DNA from 4 places in the Listeria sp. MAN/IMW/UF464 genome. Region 2 is predicted to be linked to each of the others. Evidence: predicted binding sites of a transcription regulator. Region 2 holds the regulator's gene; each other region holds the start of a gene.

Region 1 (3,239 bases), on a different contig from region 2:
TTATAAAGTTCTGGAGCAATTAATTTCTCTGAATTCATAATGATTCTCCTTTGCAAGTAGATTGTATATTTTGATAATTTTGTTTTAGTACCTAGTATTAATATATGGTAATATAAATGCCTTATGAAAGCAACTAAAAGTATTCCTGTGAAAATTTGAGCAGATTATTCTTACATCTAATACAAGCTATGATAAAATGGCAGTGAGTGATTTTTGAGAAATGAGGTGCATAGATGGAACAAGATTTCTTTATGCAACAAGCGCTTGAGGAGGCGAAGAAGGCACGGGAAATTGGAGAGGTTCCAATTGGTGCAGTTGTTGTTTTAGATGGAGAAATTATTGGTCGCGCACATAATTTACGCGAAACTACCCAGAATGCTGTGACTCATGCGGAGTTACTTGCAATTGAAGATGCTTGTAAACACCAAAATTCTTGGCGTCTTAGCGGCGCAGAACTATATGTCACGCTAGAACCATGTCCGATGTGCAGTGGAGCAATTTTACTTTCGCGAATTGACAAAGTTTATTACGGAGCAAAAGATCCAAAAGCCGGAACAGCAGGTTCATTAATGAATTTATTGCAGGATGATCGATTTAACCATACGTGTAAAGTAGAAGCTGGATTATTAGAAGCCGAAAGCAGCGCGATGTTAAAAAGTTTCTTCCGGGAATTGCGAAAACGTAAAAAAAAGAATAGGTCTTAATACTCATTATACTAAATCATGCTTTTACGATTTCTATTGTGAAATAAAAAGCAATAAGTCTTATCAACATTTACAGCCACTTAATAATTGCGAAATTTATCACAATCTCTCAAAAATAAAATAACATCTAAAGTACTAAATAAATTTACCTTAAAATAGGATAAAATATACTCCAGATAGAACTCATTATAAAGTAAAAATCTTTCTTAACTAGTTCCTAAACCCGTGAAAAATAAGGATTACATATTATTTTATTATGCTTTGTGAATTACAGAGCAACTGGGCGCATCACTTTGGGCGGTTTTTCACAAGGTTTTTAAGAAAGAAGCAAAAAAGCAAGGGACTAAACAGCAATTTTAAGCATAAAAAGGAGGAGAAAAGGGTGGATAAACTATTTTTAGCCCGTTTTCAATTCGCATCAACAACGATTTTCCATTTTTTATTTGTACCACTTTCAATTGGACTTGTATTTATGGTTGCTCTTATGGAGACGTTGTATGTCGTGAAGGGGAAAGAAATTTACAAAAAAATGTCGAAGTTTTGGGGTCATATATTCCTTATTAACTTCGCGGTCGGTGTCGTAACCGGTATTATTCAAGAATTCCAGTTTGGGATGAACTGGTCGGATTACTCTAGATTTGTTGGGGACGTATTCGGAGCACCACTTGCTATCGAAGCGTTACTTGCATTCTTTATGGAATCTACGTTTATCGGACTTTGGATTTTTGGTTGGGACAAACTTGGCAAAAAGCTTCATTTAGCTTGTATTTGGCTTGTTTCAATCGGAACAATCATGTCTAGTTTCTGGATTTTAGCTGCAAACTCATTTATGCAACATCCGGTTGGTTTTGAATTTAAGAACGGCCGCGCAGAAATGAATGATTTCTTGCAACTTATTACTAATGGACAACTACTTGTGGAGTTCCCGCACGTTATTTTCGGGGCATTTGCCACTGGGGCCTTTTTCATTGCTGGTGTCAGTGCGTATAAGATGCTCAAAAAACAAGATGTCGCCTTCTTTAAACGATCATTCCAAATTGCAATGGTCATGGCGGTAATAGGTGGATTTGGTGTGGCTTTCAGTGGTCACTCGCAAGCACAATACTTAGTTAAAACTCAACCTATGAAAATGGCAGCAACAGAAGGGATATGGGAAGATACAGCTGACCCAGCTCCGTGGACGATGATTGCCAAAATTAATCCGGAAGAAAAGAAAAACGAATGGGAAGTCAATGTCCCATACGCGCTAAGTTTCTTATCTTACGGAACATTAACTGGTAGCGTGGAAGGTATGAACACGCTGCAAAAACAATATGAAGAAAAATATGGTGAAGGTGACTACATCCCACCAGTTAAAACAGCATTTTGGAGCTTCCGTATCATGGTTGGCGCAGGTATGTTAATGATTCTATTCGCGTTAATCGGTATCGTGCTTGCTTGGAAGAAAAAACTCGTTAATGCAAAATGGTATTTACGTTTCATGATTCCAATGATTGGCTTCCCGTTCCTAGCGAACTCCATGGGTTGGATTATGACAGAAATAGGGCGACAACCATGGGTAGTTTTCGGTTACATGAAAACCGCTGATGCCGTATCGCCAAACGTTTCATCAGGACAAATTTTGTTCTCGATAATTGCGTTCTCAACAATTTATACGATTTTAGCCATTCTATTGGTTTACTTATTTATACGTGAAATTAAAAAAGGACCAGACGGACACAAACCAGAAAAAGCAGAGATTTCCGTAGATCCATTTGATAAGGGGGATGAAAGCTTTGTCACTAAATGAGTTATGGTTTCTATTAATCGCCATCTTATTCATTGGATTCTTCTTCCTTGAAGGTTTTGACTTTGGTGTTGGGATGTCTACACGATTTATGGCTAGAAATGCACTGGAACGGCGCGTACTCGTTAATACGATTGGACCGTTCTGGGATGCAAATGAAGTATGGCTATTAACTGCAGGGGGCGCGATTTTCGCGGCTTTCCCAAACTGGTATGCAACAATGTTTAGTGGGTATTATATTCCACTAGTATTCTTATTACTTGCTTTAATTGGTCGCGGGGTTTCTTTTGAATTCCGTGGTCAAAAAGATTCACCGCTTTGGATAAAAACGTGGGATTGGGTTATTTTCTTCGGTAGTATTTTACCGCCATTCCTATTTGGTGTATTATTTGCTAGTTTGATTCAAGGTATGCCGATTAATAGTGATATGGATATGTATGCTGGTTTCTTTGATTACATTACCGTATTCTCCGTATGGGGTGGCGTGACGATTACGCTTATGTGCCTACTTCACGGGTTACTATTTATTACTTTACGTACAGAAGAAGATATTCAAGATCGTGCTCGTCGTATGGCGAAACGTGTTTGGTTTATTACTGTACCAGCTTTAGTAATTTTCGTTGTACTTGCTTACTTCAATACAGATATGTTCCAAGTTAGACCTGTACTTGTACCACTGATGATTGGAATTGTAGTCGTTATGTACGTGCTATCTGCCCTGTTTATTTGGAAAGATCGTGATATTTTAG
Region 2 (3,239 bases):
GTTCTTTTGCTTCGGCGATTTTTTCCTGATAATAATCATAATCGCCAAGGAAAACGGTCGCTTTTTCTGGAGCTAGTTCTACTACTTTTGAAGCGATGCGATTAATAAAGTAACGGTCATGAGAAACAAATAGAATCGTTCCTTCAAAATCGATCAAAGCAGCTTCTAAAACTTCTTTACTTTCAATGTCTAAATGGTTGGTAGGTTCATCAAGAATTAGCACATTGGCTTCAAGTAAAGTAAGTTTGGCAAGAGCGAGTCTAGCTTTTTCACCACCACTAAGGGATTGAACGTTTTTTAGGACGTCATCATCTGAAAATAAGAAATTACCCAGTGTTGTTCGAACGTTCACTTCATTTAATTCTGGATAATCATCCCAAAGTTCCATCAAAACAGTTTTGTTGGATGTTAGTTTAGCTTGTTCTTGGTCATAGTAACCGATTTTGACACCTGCTCCAAAATGAAATTCACCGCTAAGAGCTGGAATATCACGAATAAGTGTTTTAAGAAGGGTAGATTTACCGATTCCGTTTGGACCAACGAGCGCTAGACTATCTTGACGTTTCATTTCGAATGTTAGATTGGAAGCGATGCGCTTGTCTTTGGCGTAACCAATACTTAATTCATCTACCATTAAAACATCTTTACCAGTTTGCTTTTCAAATTGGAAGCCAAAATGAGCCGATTTTTCGTCGCCTTGAGGTCGGGCGAGTACATCCATTTTTTCTAATTGTTTTCTTCTGCTTTGAGCTCGCTTAGTAGTAGAAGCGCGAACGATATTTCTAGCGACAAAATCTTCTAGCTTGGAAATTTGTTTTTGTTGTTTATCGAATTCTTTCCACATTTGTTCAAGTTTAGCTTGTTTTTGACTAACAAATGAACTGTAATTTCCTTTGTAGTGATCAATTCTTGTGCGGCTAATTTCGTATACTTGGTTAACGACTTTATCTAGGAAATAGCGGTCATGAGAAACGATAAGTAAAGAACCATGATAGTTTTGCAAATAGGTTTCTAACCATGCTAGTGTTTCAATGTCTAAATGGTTTGTCGGTTCATCGAGAACAAGAATATCCTGTTTCGCGAGTAATAACTTAGCCAGCGCAAGCCTTGTTTTTTGCCCACCACTGAGTGAGGCGATTTCTACTTCATAATCTTCTGGATAAAAGCGTAAACCGTTTAAAACGGAACGGATTTCTGCTTCATACGTATACCCACCAACTTCTTTAAAAGTGTGTTGCAAGGTATCGTAATCGGTCATCAATGCTTGATATTTTTCCGGATTATTATAAAGCTCAGGTTCCCCAAGACGAAGCTCCATTTTGCGTAAATCTGCTTCCATTTTTCTAAGTGAATCAAAAACACTTAACATTTCATCCCAGATTGTTTTCGTGGATTCAAGGCCAGTATTTTGAGCCAAATAGCCAATTTCGACACTTTTAGGTTTAGAAATTGTTCCGCCGTCATAACTCATTTTTCCAGCGATAATTTTAAGTAAAGTAGATTTACCGGCGCCATTTCGGCCAACTAAGGCAATTCGGTCGCCTGTTTTTACTTCTAATTTAATATTATCTAAAATAACTTCTGCACCGAAGAATTTAGAAATTTGCTGAACTTGTAATAATATCATAATCTCTCTCCTCGAACGTTCTCCTTACTAGTTTATCTTAAAAGCCAAGTAATCGCAATGAGAGAAGAAGGGCTTCACGTATAAGGCAGATTGTGAAAACACTCGCATTATTTGTGATTTTAGCGTAGAATGGAAAAGAAGGAAAACACTAGATATTTTGCGGGACAAACTATTGCTTGAAAATCATGAGCAAAAAGTTTGTGCATTCCTTGTGAAATGTTTATAGTATATAAGCAAGCATGTGAAAGGAAGTACAGTTCACAAAAGCTTCAACTTCAGAAAAAATTTAAAAGAAGAAGGGACAGAAGGCATGATGGAGGAAACAACAAAAATTCCACAAGCGACAGCAAAACGCTTACCATTATATCATCGTTACTTGAAATACCTAGATGAATCAGGCAAGGAACGAGTATCATCTGCGGAATTAAGTGAAGCGGTGAAAGTTGATTCAGCGACTATTCGACGTGATTTTTCGTACTTTGGCGCATTAGGTAAGAAAGGATACGGGTATAACGTTTCTTACATACTCGACTTTTTCAGTAAAACACTTAGTCAGGACAAACAGACAAATGTTGCACTAATCGGTGTAGGTAACCTAGGTACAGCATTATTACATTATAATTTCATGAAAAACAATAATATCAAAATCGTTGCTGCATTTGATGTAGACCCAGCGAAAGTTGGTAGTGTTCAACAAGACATTCCAATTTATCACTTAAATGATATGGAAGAAATTGTTCGTGAAAATGGTGTGGAAGTAGTTATTCTGACAGTTCCAGCTGATGAAGCACAAGTAACTGTAGATCGTTTAATTGAAGCAGATGTTAAAGGTATTCTAAACTTTACGCCAGCTCGTATTAGCGTTCCAAAACAAGTTCGTGTGCACCATATCGATCTTACAACGGAATTACAAACGTTAATCTATTTCCTGGAAAACTATCCAGCGAAAACAGAATAAAAAAACCTGTAGAAGGTAAGCAACACTTACTTTCTACAGGTTTTTTTTACGTCTTTTAAGCCCAGTGATAATAAGGCCAATACCAATACCAAAATCAATTAACATCATGAGTATAAGTATATAGGCAACAAGATCATAACCATATTCAGCCACTCGAACAATAACAAAATAGACAAATACAAGACCAAGCGCAAAATAAAGAAAACTTTGCTTTATTAATGAATTTTTCATATTATCCTCCAATGATTCCAAGACTCACGAGCAAAACAATGGTATTCATTAAAATATGTGCGCCCATCGAAACAGCAATTCGTTTCGTTTTCGTATAAAGAAAACAAAGAATTAATCCGATGACAAAATAAGTAAGTAAAAAGGAAATATCCCCGTGAAGTAGCCCAAAGAATAGCGAACTAATAACTGCAGCCACATGAATGTTCATCACATTACTCAGCCCACCAAAAACCACTTTTCTAAAAACAAGCTCTTCTAAAATTGGCCCGAGAACTGAAATGAAAATCAAGAAAATAGGCGCCGATCTAGTTAAATCAACAAGTAATTCTGTGTTTGCCGATTCACCAATATTCCCAGAAATTAGCGTTAGAATAATGCTACAAATAAATTGTGCTACGTATAACCCAATCACTCCACCAATAA
Region 3 (3,239 bases), on a different contig from region 2:
AGAGCGACAGCCATCGCACACACGAATGTGGCGCTAATTAAATACTGGGGAAAACGCGATGAACACTTGATTCTACCTGCAAACAGTAGTTTATCCTTCACGGTAGATAAATTTTATACAAAAACAACGGTAGAATGGGACGAAAACTTAGCCCAGGATACATTTATTTTAAATAATGAACAAAAAACGGATGCAAAAGTAGCTCGTTTTATAGATAAAATGCGTGAAGAATTCGGTATTTCAGCAAAAGCAAAAATCACTTCCGAAAATCACGTTCCAACTGCGGCCGGGCTTGCTTCATCGGCTTCTGCATTTGCAGCTCTCGCGCTCGCTGGATCTAGTGCTGCTGGCAGAAAAGACACAAAAGAATATATTTCCAGACTGGCTCGTTTCGGGTCTGGTTCTGCTTCTCGTTCCGTTTTCGGCGATTTTGTCATTTGGGAAAAAGGTGAACGCGCGGACGGTAGTGATTCATTTGCAGTACCTTTCACCAATAAATTATGTGATAAAATGTCTCTTGTAGTCGCAGTCGTTTCTGATAAAGAAAAGAAAGTTTCTAGTCGGGATGGAATGCGCCTAACTGTGGAAACATCTCCGTTTTTCGAAAAATGGGTTTCTGCTGCTGAAACAGACTTAGAAGAAATGAAGCAAGCTATTTTGGATGAAGATTTCATCAAAGTGGGCGAAATCACAGAGCGAAATGGAATGAAAATGCATGCGACAACGCTTGGTGCAGAGCCTCCTTTCACTTATTTTCAACCTTTGTCGCTAGAAATAATGGATGCAGTTAGAGAATTGCGTGAAAACGGCATACCAGCCTATTTCACAATGGATGCTGGTCCAAATGTTAAAGTTATTTGTGAGCGTGAAAATGAAAATATTGTAGCAGAGAAGTTGTCAGGTTTGGCTAAAAACGTTCTAATTTGCCACGCTGGTAAGGAAGCGAGTGTTATATCAGATGAAAAATAAACTACAGGTTAAAATACCCGGAAAATTATATGTTGCTGGTGAGTATGCGGTGGTAGAATCCGGTCACACAGCCATTCTAACTGCAGTTAATCGTTATATAACGCTAACTCTTGAAGATAGTGAACGCAATGAATTATGGATTCCACATTATGAAAATCCAGTTTCATGGCCAATTGGCGGAGAACTTAAACCAGACGGGGAACATTGGACATTTACAGCTGAAGCAATTAATATCGCGACAACTTTCCTAAAATCAGAAGGTATAGAACTAACTCCTGTGAAGATGGTCATTGAAACAGAACTAATCGACCAATCTGGCGCAAAATATGGACTCGGTTCAAGCGCAGCGGCTACGGTTGCTGTAATTAACGCGTTAATGACGAAATTTTATCCAGAAATATCAATGCTTAAAAAATTCAAACTAGCTGCCCTTTCACATTTAGTTGTGCAAGGTAATGGTTCTTGTGGTGATATTGCTTCTTGTATGTATGGTGGCTGGATTGCTTATACGACGTTTGATCAGGAATGGGTGAAGCATCGTTTAGCTTATAAATCACTCGAATGGTTTATGAAAGAGCCTTGGCCAATGCTTCAAATTGAAACATTAGAAGAACCAGTACCGACTTTTTCTGTAGGTTGGACGGGCACACCTGTAAGTACCGGGAAACTAGTTTCGCAAATTCATGCATTTAAGCAAGAAGATAGCAAGAATTATCAACATTTTTTAACTAGAAATAATGAGATTATGAAGCAAATAATTCAAGCTTTCCATACGAAAGACGAGGAATTGCTCTATTCATCTATTAAAGAAAATCGGCGTATTCTTCAAGAACTCGGAACAAAAGCTGGCGTAAATATTGAAACAAGCTTGCTAAAAGAACTCGCGGACTCAGCCGAAAACATGGGCGGCGCAGGAAAATCATCTGGCTCTGGTGGCGGCGACTGCGGAATAGCTTTCTCGAAAACGAAAGAACTAGCCGAAAAACTTGTCAATGAGTGGGAAAAGCTTGGTATTAAACATTTACCTTTCCATACAGGGAGAGTTCAAATTACTGAATAAATTTTAAGCAGCAAACTAAAATAAATAGTTTGTTGCTTTTTTGTTTCGAATTTCACAAACTAGGGAATAGTGAACAGAATAAAAGTTTGTGAAATATTTAATATATCAGGTTTTTGAACTAAGGTATTAAATCAGATATAATGAGTTAGAGTATGAACATAGTGATTCTAAAAATGCTAATCAGTTCAGAAAAAAGTTTGTGAGCTTTTTTAAAAGAATCAAATAGTAAAGCATTTTTTCAGTTACATAGGAGTTCTAAAAAGCTTCTTTCAGCACTCCGGTAATGGTATTTTTGCGCAAAAATACACATTAGAAAACATCAAAAGGAAAAGAGGGGATTCGGGTGTCAAAGGTACTTAAATCTTTGCTACTTACGGCACTACTTGGGGTTACCGGCCTTATAAGTGGTTGTGGTGACTTGACGGTACTTAATCCAAAAGGACCAGTTGCAAAAGGTCAGTCGGACTTAATTATTTATTCGATTATATTTATGCTGGTTATTGTTTTGACGATTTTTGTATTGTTTACGATTATGTTGGTTAAATACCGCGAACGGAAAGACATTTCAAACTATGAGCCGGATATGCAAGGTAGTAAAAAACTGGAAATTTTTTGGACATTGATTCCAGTTGCAATCGTTATTGCTCTGGCTATTCCGACTGTAAAAACAATTTATGCAGGGGAAGAAGCACCAAAAGTGACTTCGCATAAAGATCCAATTGTTATTTACGCAACAAGTGCAGACTGGAAATGGATTTTTAGTTATCCAGATGAGTCAATTGAAACAGTCAACTATGTAAATATTCCAACCGACCGTCCTGTACTGTTTAAATTAACTTCGGCAGATACAATGACAAGTTTTTGGGTACCACAATTAGGTGGACAAAAATATGCGATGTCTGGAATGACGATGAATTTATATTTACAAGCAGATGAGGTTGGTACGTATAAAGGCCGTAACGCAAACTTCAATGGTGAAGGTTTTGCGGATCAACGCTTTGACGTAGTAGCTCAATCTGAAAAAGATTTCAAGAAATGGGCAAAAGAAACAAAAGCGAACTCGCCAGTTATTACGCAAGACACATATGACCGTCTTTTAATTCCTGGAAGCTCCAAGAAAAAGACTTATTCTGGTACGCATTTAGCATTTGTTGATGTAGCAGCTGATCCAGAGTATGTTTTCTATGCCTACAAACGTTTTGGTTATGAA
Region 4 (3,239 bases), on a different contig from region 2:
CTATATGGTGATGCTCGAGACTCATGTTGCTCAGCTTAAAGCTTTAGTAAAATACGCACAAGCTGGCGGGAAAAAAGTTTTGCTACACGCTGATTTAGTCAATGGTTTAAAAAATGATGACTATGCAATTGACTTCTTATGTAAAGAAATTCGCCCAGATGGCATTATTTCTACAAGAGGAAATGCGATTTTGAAAGCAAAACAACATAAAATGCTTGCCATTCAGCGTTTATTTATGATAGATTCTAGCGCTTATAACAAAGGAGTGGCTTTAATCCAGAAGGTCCAGCCTGATTGCATTGAACTTTTGCCCGGCATCATTCCAGAACAAGTACAAAAGATGACTCAAAAGCTTCACATTCCAGTGATTGCGGGAGGATTAATCGAAACAACACAGCAAGTGGATCAAGTAATTGCTAGTGGCGCAATTGCTGTTACCACATCGAATAAATATTTATGGTGAAAAATAGCTAAGTCGTAGTTGTAAAAACGGCTTAGCTATTTTCATGAAAAACAATGAAAACGCTACATAAACTGTAAAAGCATTGGTGCGCAATAGATTAAGCGTTTTCCAACTGTTTTATACAAATGAATGAAATTAAATCTGTACCATAACAGGAGTGGGTGTTTGAAGTGGTACAGGAAATATAAGAAATTAAAATTAAAACAAAATTAGAATAATGATAAAGTGGTTAAAACGCATTAAATTAGCGTTCTTGGCTATTTTGAAAGAAAAAGTCACATAAAATTCATAAAAAAGTTTGAAAAATATTGCACAAAACTGTAGCATTTTTTGTAGAATATGTTATGATAACAGTGTAGATTATTTATAAATTAGTTTGCTCAAAAAAGCACGCTCGAGATTGAACAATAAATGGAGGTTATATGATGACTGAACAATGGTATGAATTCGCAGGTGGTAACTGGCAACAAGAAGTAGATGTACGTGACTTTATCTTAAAAAACTATCGCTTATATGACGGTGACGACACATTCTTAGTTGGCCCAACCGAAGCAACAACAAAACTTTGGGATCAAGTAATGGACTTAACTAAACAAGAACGTGAAAACGGTGGCGTACTAGATATGGATACCAAAATCGTTTCAACCATTACTTCACATGACCCAGGTTACTTAAACAAAGACTTAGAAAAAGTTGTCGGAGTTCAAACTGACGTACCTTTCAAACGCGCTTTACAACCATTCGGTGGAATCCGTATGGCAGAAGTAGCAGCTGAATCTTATGGTTTTAAAGTAGACGAAGAAATTAGTCATATTTTTTCTGAATACCGTAAAACACATAACCAAGGTGTATTTGATGCTTATACTGCTGAAATGCGCGCAGCTCGTAAATCAGGCGTAATCACTGGTCTTCCAGATGCTTATGGCCGTGGACGTATTATTGGTGACTACCGTCGTGTTGCACTATACGGAGTTGACTTCTTAATTAAACAAAAGAAACAAGATTTAAACAATACAGGTTTACGTACAATGAGCGATGACGTTATCCGTCAACGTGAAGAACTTAACGAACAAATTCGTGCTCTTGGCGAATTAAAAGTACTAGGCGAAAAACATGGTTTCGATCTTGGTCGCCCAGCTAAAACTGCTCAAGAAGCTTTCCAATGGTTATACCTTGGTTACCTAGCTGCTATTAAAGAACAAAATGGTGCTGCAATGAGTTTAGGACGTACATCTACATTCCTTGATATTTATGTAGAACGTGACCTTCGCAATGGTCTAATTACTGAAGAAGAAGCACAAGAAATTGTTGACCACTTCATCATGAAATTACGTCTTGTAAAATTTGCTCGTACACCAGATTACAATGAATTATTCTCTGGAGATCCAACTTGGGTTACTGAATCCATCGGTGGTATTACGGAAGAAGGCGTTCCACTTGTAACGAAAAACTCATTCCGTTTCTTACACACATTGGATAACTTAGGACCAGCTCCAGAACCAAACTTAACTGTACTTTGGTCCACTCATTTACCATCAGGATTCAAGAAATTCTGTGCTAAAATGTCTATCAAAACATCTGCTATTCAATACGAAAATGACGATGTTATGCGCCCTAAATGGGGAGACGACTATGCGATCGCATGTTGTGTATCCGCAATGCGCGTTGGTAAACAAATGCAATTCTTTGGTGCTCGTGCCAACCTTGCTAAAACACTTCTTTATGCAATCAATGGTGGTGTCGATGAAAAATCTAAAGCACAAGTTGGACCTGCTTATCGTCCAGTTGAAGGCGACGTATTAGACTACAAAGAAGTAATGGAAAAATATGATGCAATGATGGAATGGATTGCAGAACTTTACCTTAATACATTAAATGTTATTCACTATATGCATGATAAATACGCTTACGAACGTATCGAAATGGCTTTACATGATACAGAAGTATTGCGTACAATGGCAACTGGTATCGCTGGACTTTCTGTTGCAGCTGACTCCTTATCTGCTATTAAATATGCTACTGTTCGTCCAATCCGTGACGAAGACGGTATCGTGGTTGATTATGAAATCGAAGGCGACTATCCTAAATACGGAAACAATGATGACCGTGTAGATGAAATCGCAGTTGAGCTTCTAAAAACATTCATGACTAAAGTTAGAAAACATAAAACTTACCGTGATGCAGTTCACACAACTTCTGTTCTTACAATCACTTCTAACGTGGTTTATGGTAAGAAAACTGGTAACACACCAGACGGACGTCGTGCTGGCGAACCATTTGCACCAGGTGCGAACCCAATGCATGGCCGTGATACTAAAGGTGCTTTAGCTTCTCTATCTTCCGTAGCTAAACTTCCTTACGAATATGGCCAAGATGGTATTTCTAACACATTCTCTATCGTACCAAAAGCTTTAGGTCGCGAAGATGAATCGCAAATCAATAACTTAGTTGCTATGCTTGATGGTTATTCCACAAAAATGGGACATCACTTAAACATCAACGTATTCAATCGTGATACATTACTTGATGCGATGGATCATCCAGAAGAATATCCTCAGCTAACTATCCGTGTTTCTGGATATGCAGTTAACTTCATCAAATTAACTCGTGAACAACAATTAGATGTTATTCACCGTACAATGCACGAATCTATGTAATATTAAGGCGAGAACGCTTCGACAAGGATTGCTCACCAGTAGCAATCCTTGTTATTTAGGAAAGGAAGAGGAGAATTATGACAGAGGTTTTAGGAAGAGTTCATTCAGTAGAAACAATG

The links. The regulator Rex, encoded in region 2, represses fermentation and respiration genes when NADH is low (regulators of the CRP and FNR family bind a similar motif). The targets are predictions, from matches to a motif close to TTGTGAAATATTTCACAA.
Region 1: a site for Rex is predicted at 792-809, ahead of AC4PG0_RS11840 (cytochrome ubiquinol oxidase subunit I). Genes of this name have one in related genera too.
Region 3: a site for Rex is predicted at 2,116-2,133, ahead of qoxA (cytochrome aa3 quinol oxidase subunit II). Genes of this name have one in related genera too.
Region 4: a site for Rex is predicted at 762-779, ahead of pflB (formate C-acetyltransferase). Genes of this name have one in related genera too.

What each region holds. Positions count from the first base shown of each region.
Region 1 is NZ_JBZWZP010000003.1:380,657-383,895, forward strand. Features, by position in the region: gene mbcS (acyl-CoA synthetase MbcS) at 1-38, opposite strand, end outside; gene tadA (tRNA adenosine(34) deaminase TadA) at 234-704, shown strand; gene AC4PG0_RS11840 (cytochrome ubiquinol oxidase subunit I) at 1,087-2,493, shown strand; gene cydB (cytochrome d ubiquinol oxidase subunit II) at 2,480-3,239, shown strand, end outside.
Region 2 is NZ_JBZWZP010000002.1:244,742-247,980, forward strand. Features, by position in the region: gene AC4PG0_RS08455 (ABC-F family ATP-binding cassette domain-containing protein) at 1-1,627, opposite strand, end outside; gene AC4PG0_RS08460 (redox-sensing transcriptional repressor Rex) at 1,938-2,585, shown strand; partial or broken gene AC4PG0_RS08465 (DUF4305 domain-containing protein) at 2,612-2,816, opposite strand; gene AC4PG0_RS08470 (CPBP family intramembrane glutamic endopeptidase) at 2,818-3,239, opposite strand, start outside.
Region 3 is NZ_JBZWZP010000003.1:241,803-245,041, reverse strand. Features, by position in the region: gene mvaD (diphosphomevalonate decarboxylase) at 1-969, shown strand, start outside; gene mvk (mevalonate kinase) at 1-41, shown strand, start outside; gene AC4PG0_RS11170 (phosphomevalonate kinase) at 959-2,029, shown strand; gene qoxA (cytochrome aa3 quinol oxidase subunit II) at 2,373-3,239, shown strand, end outside.
Region 4 is NZ_JBZWZP010000001.1:299,701-302,939, reverse strand. Features, by position in the region: gene AC4PG0_RS01525 (glycerol-3-phosphate responsive antiterminator) at 1-463, shown strand, start outside; gene pflB (formate C-acetyltransferase) at 889-3,120, shown strand; gene pflA (pyruvate formate-lyase-activating protein) at 3,198-3,239, shown strand, end outside.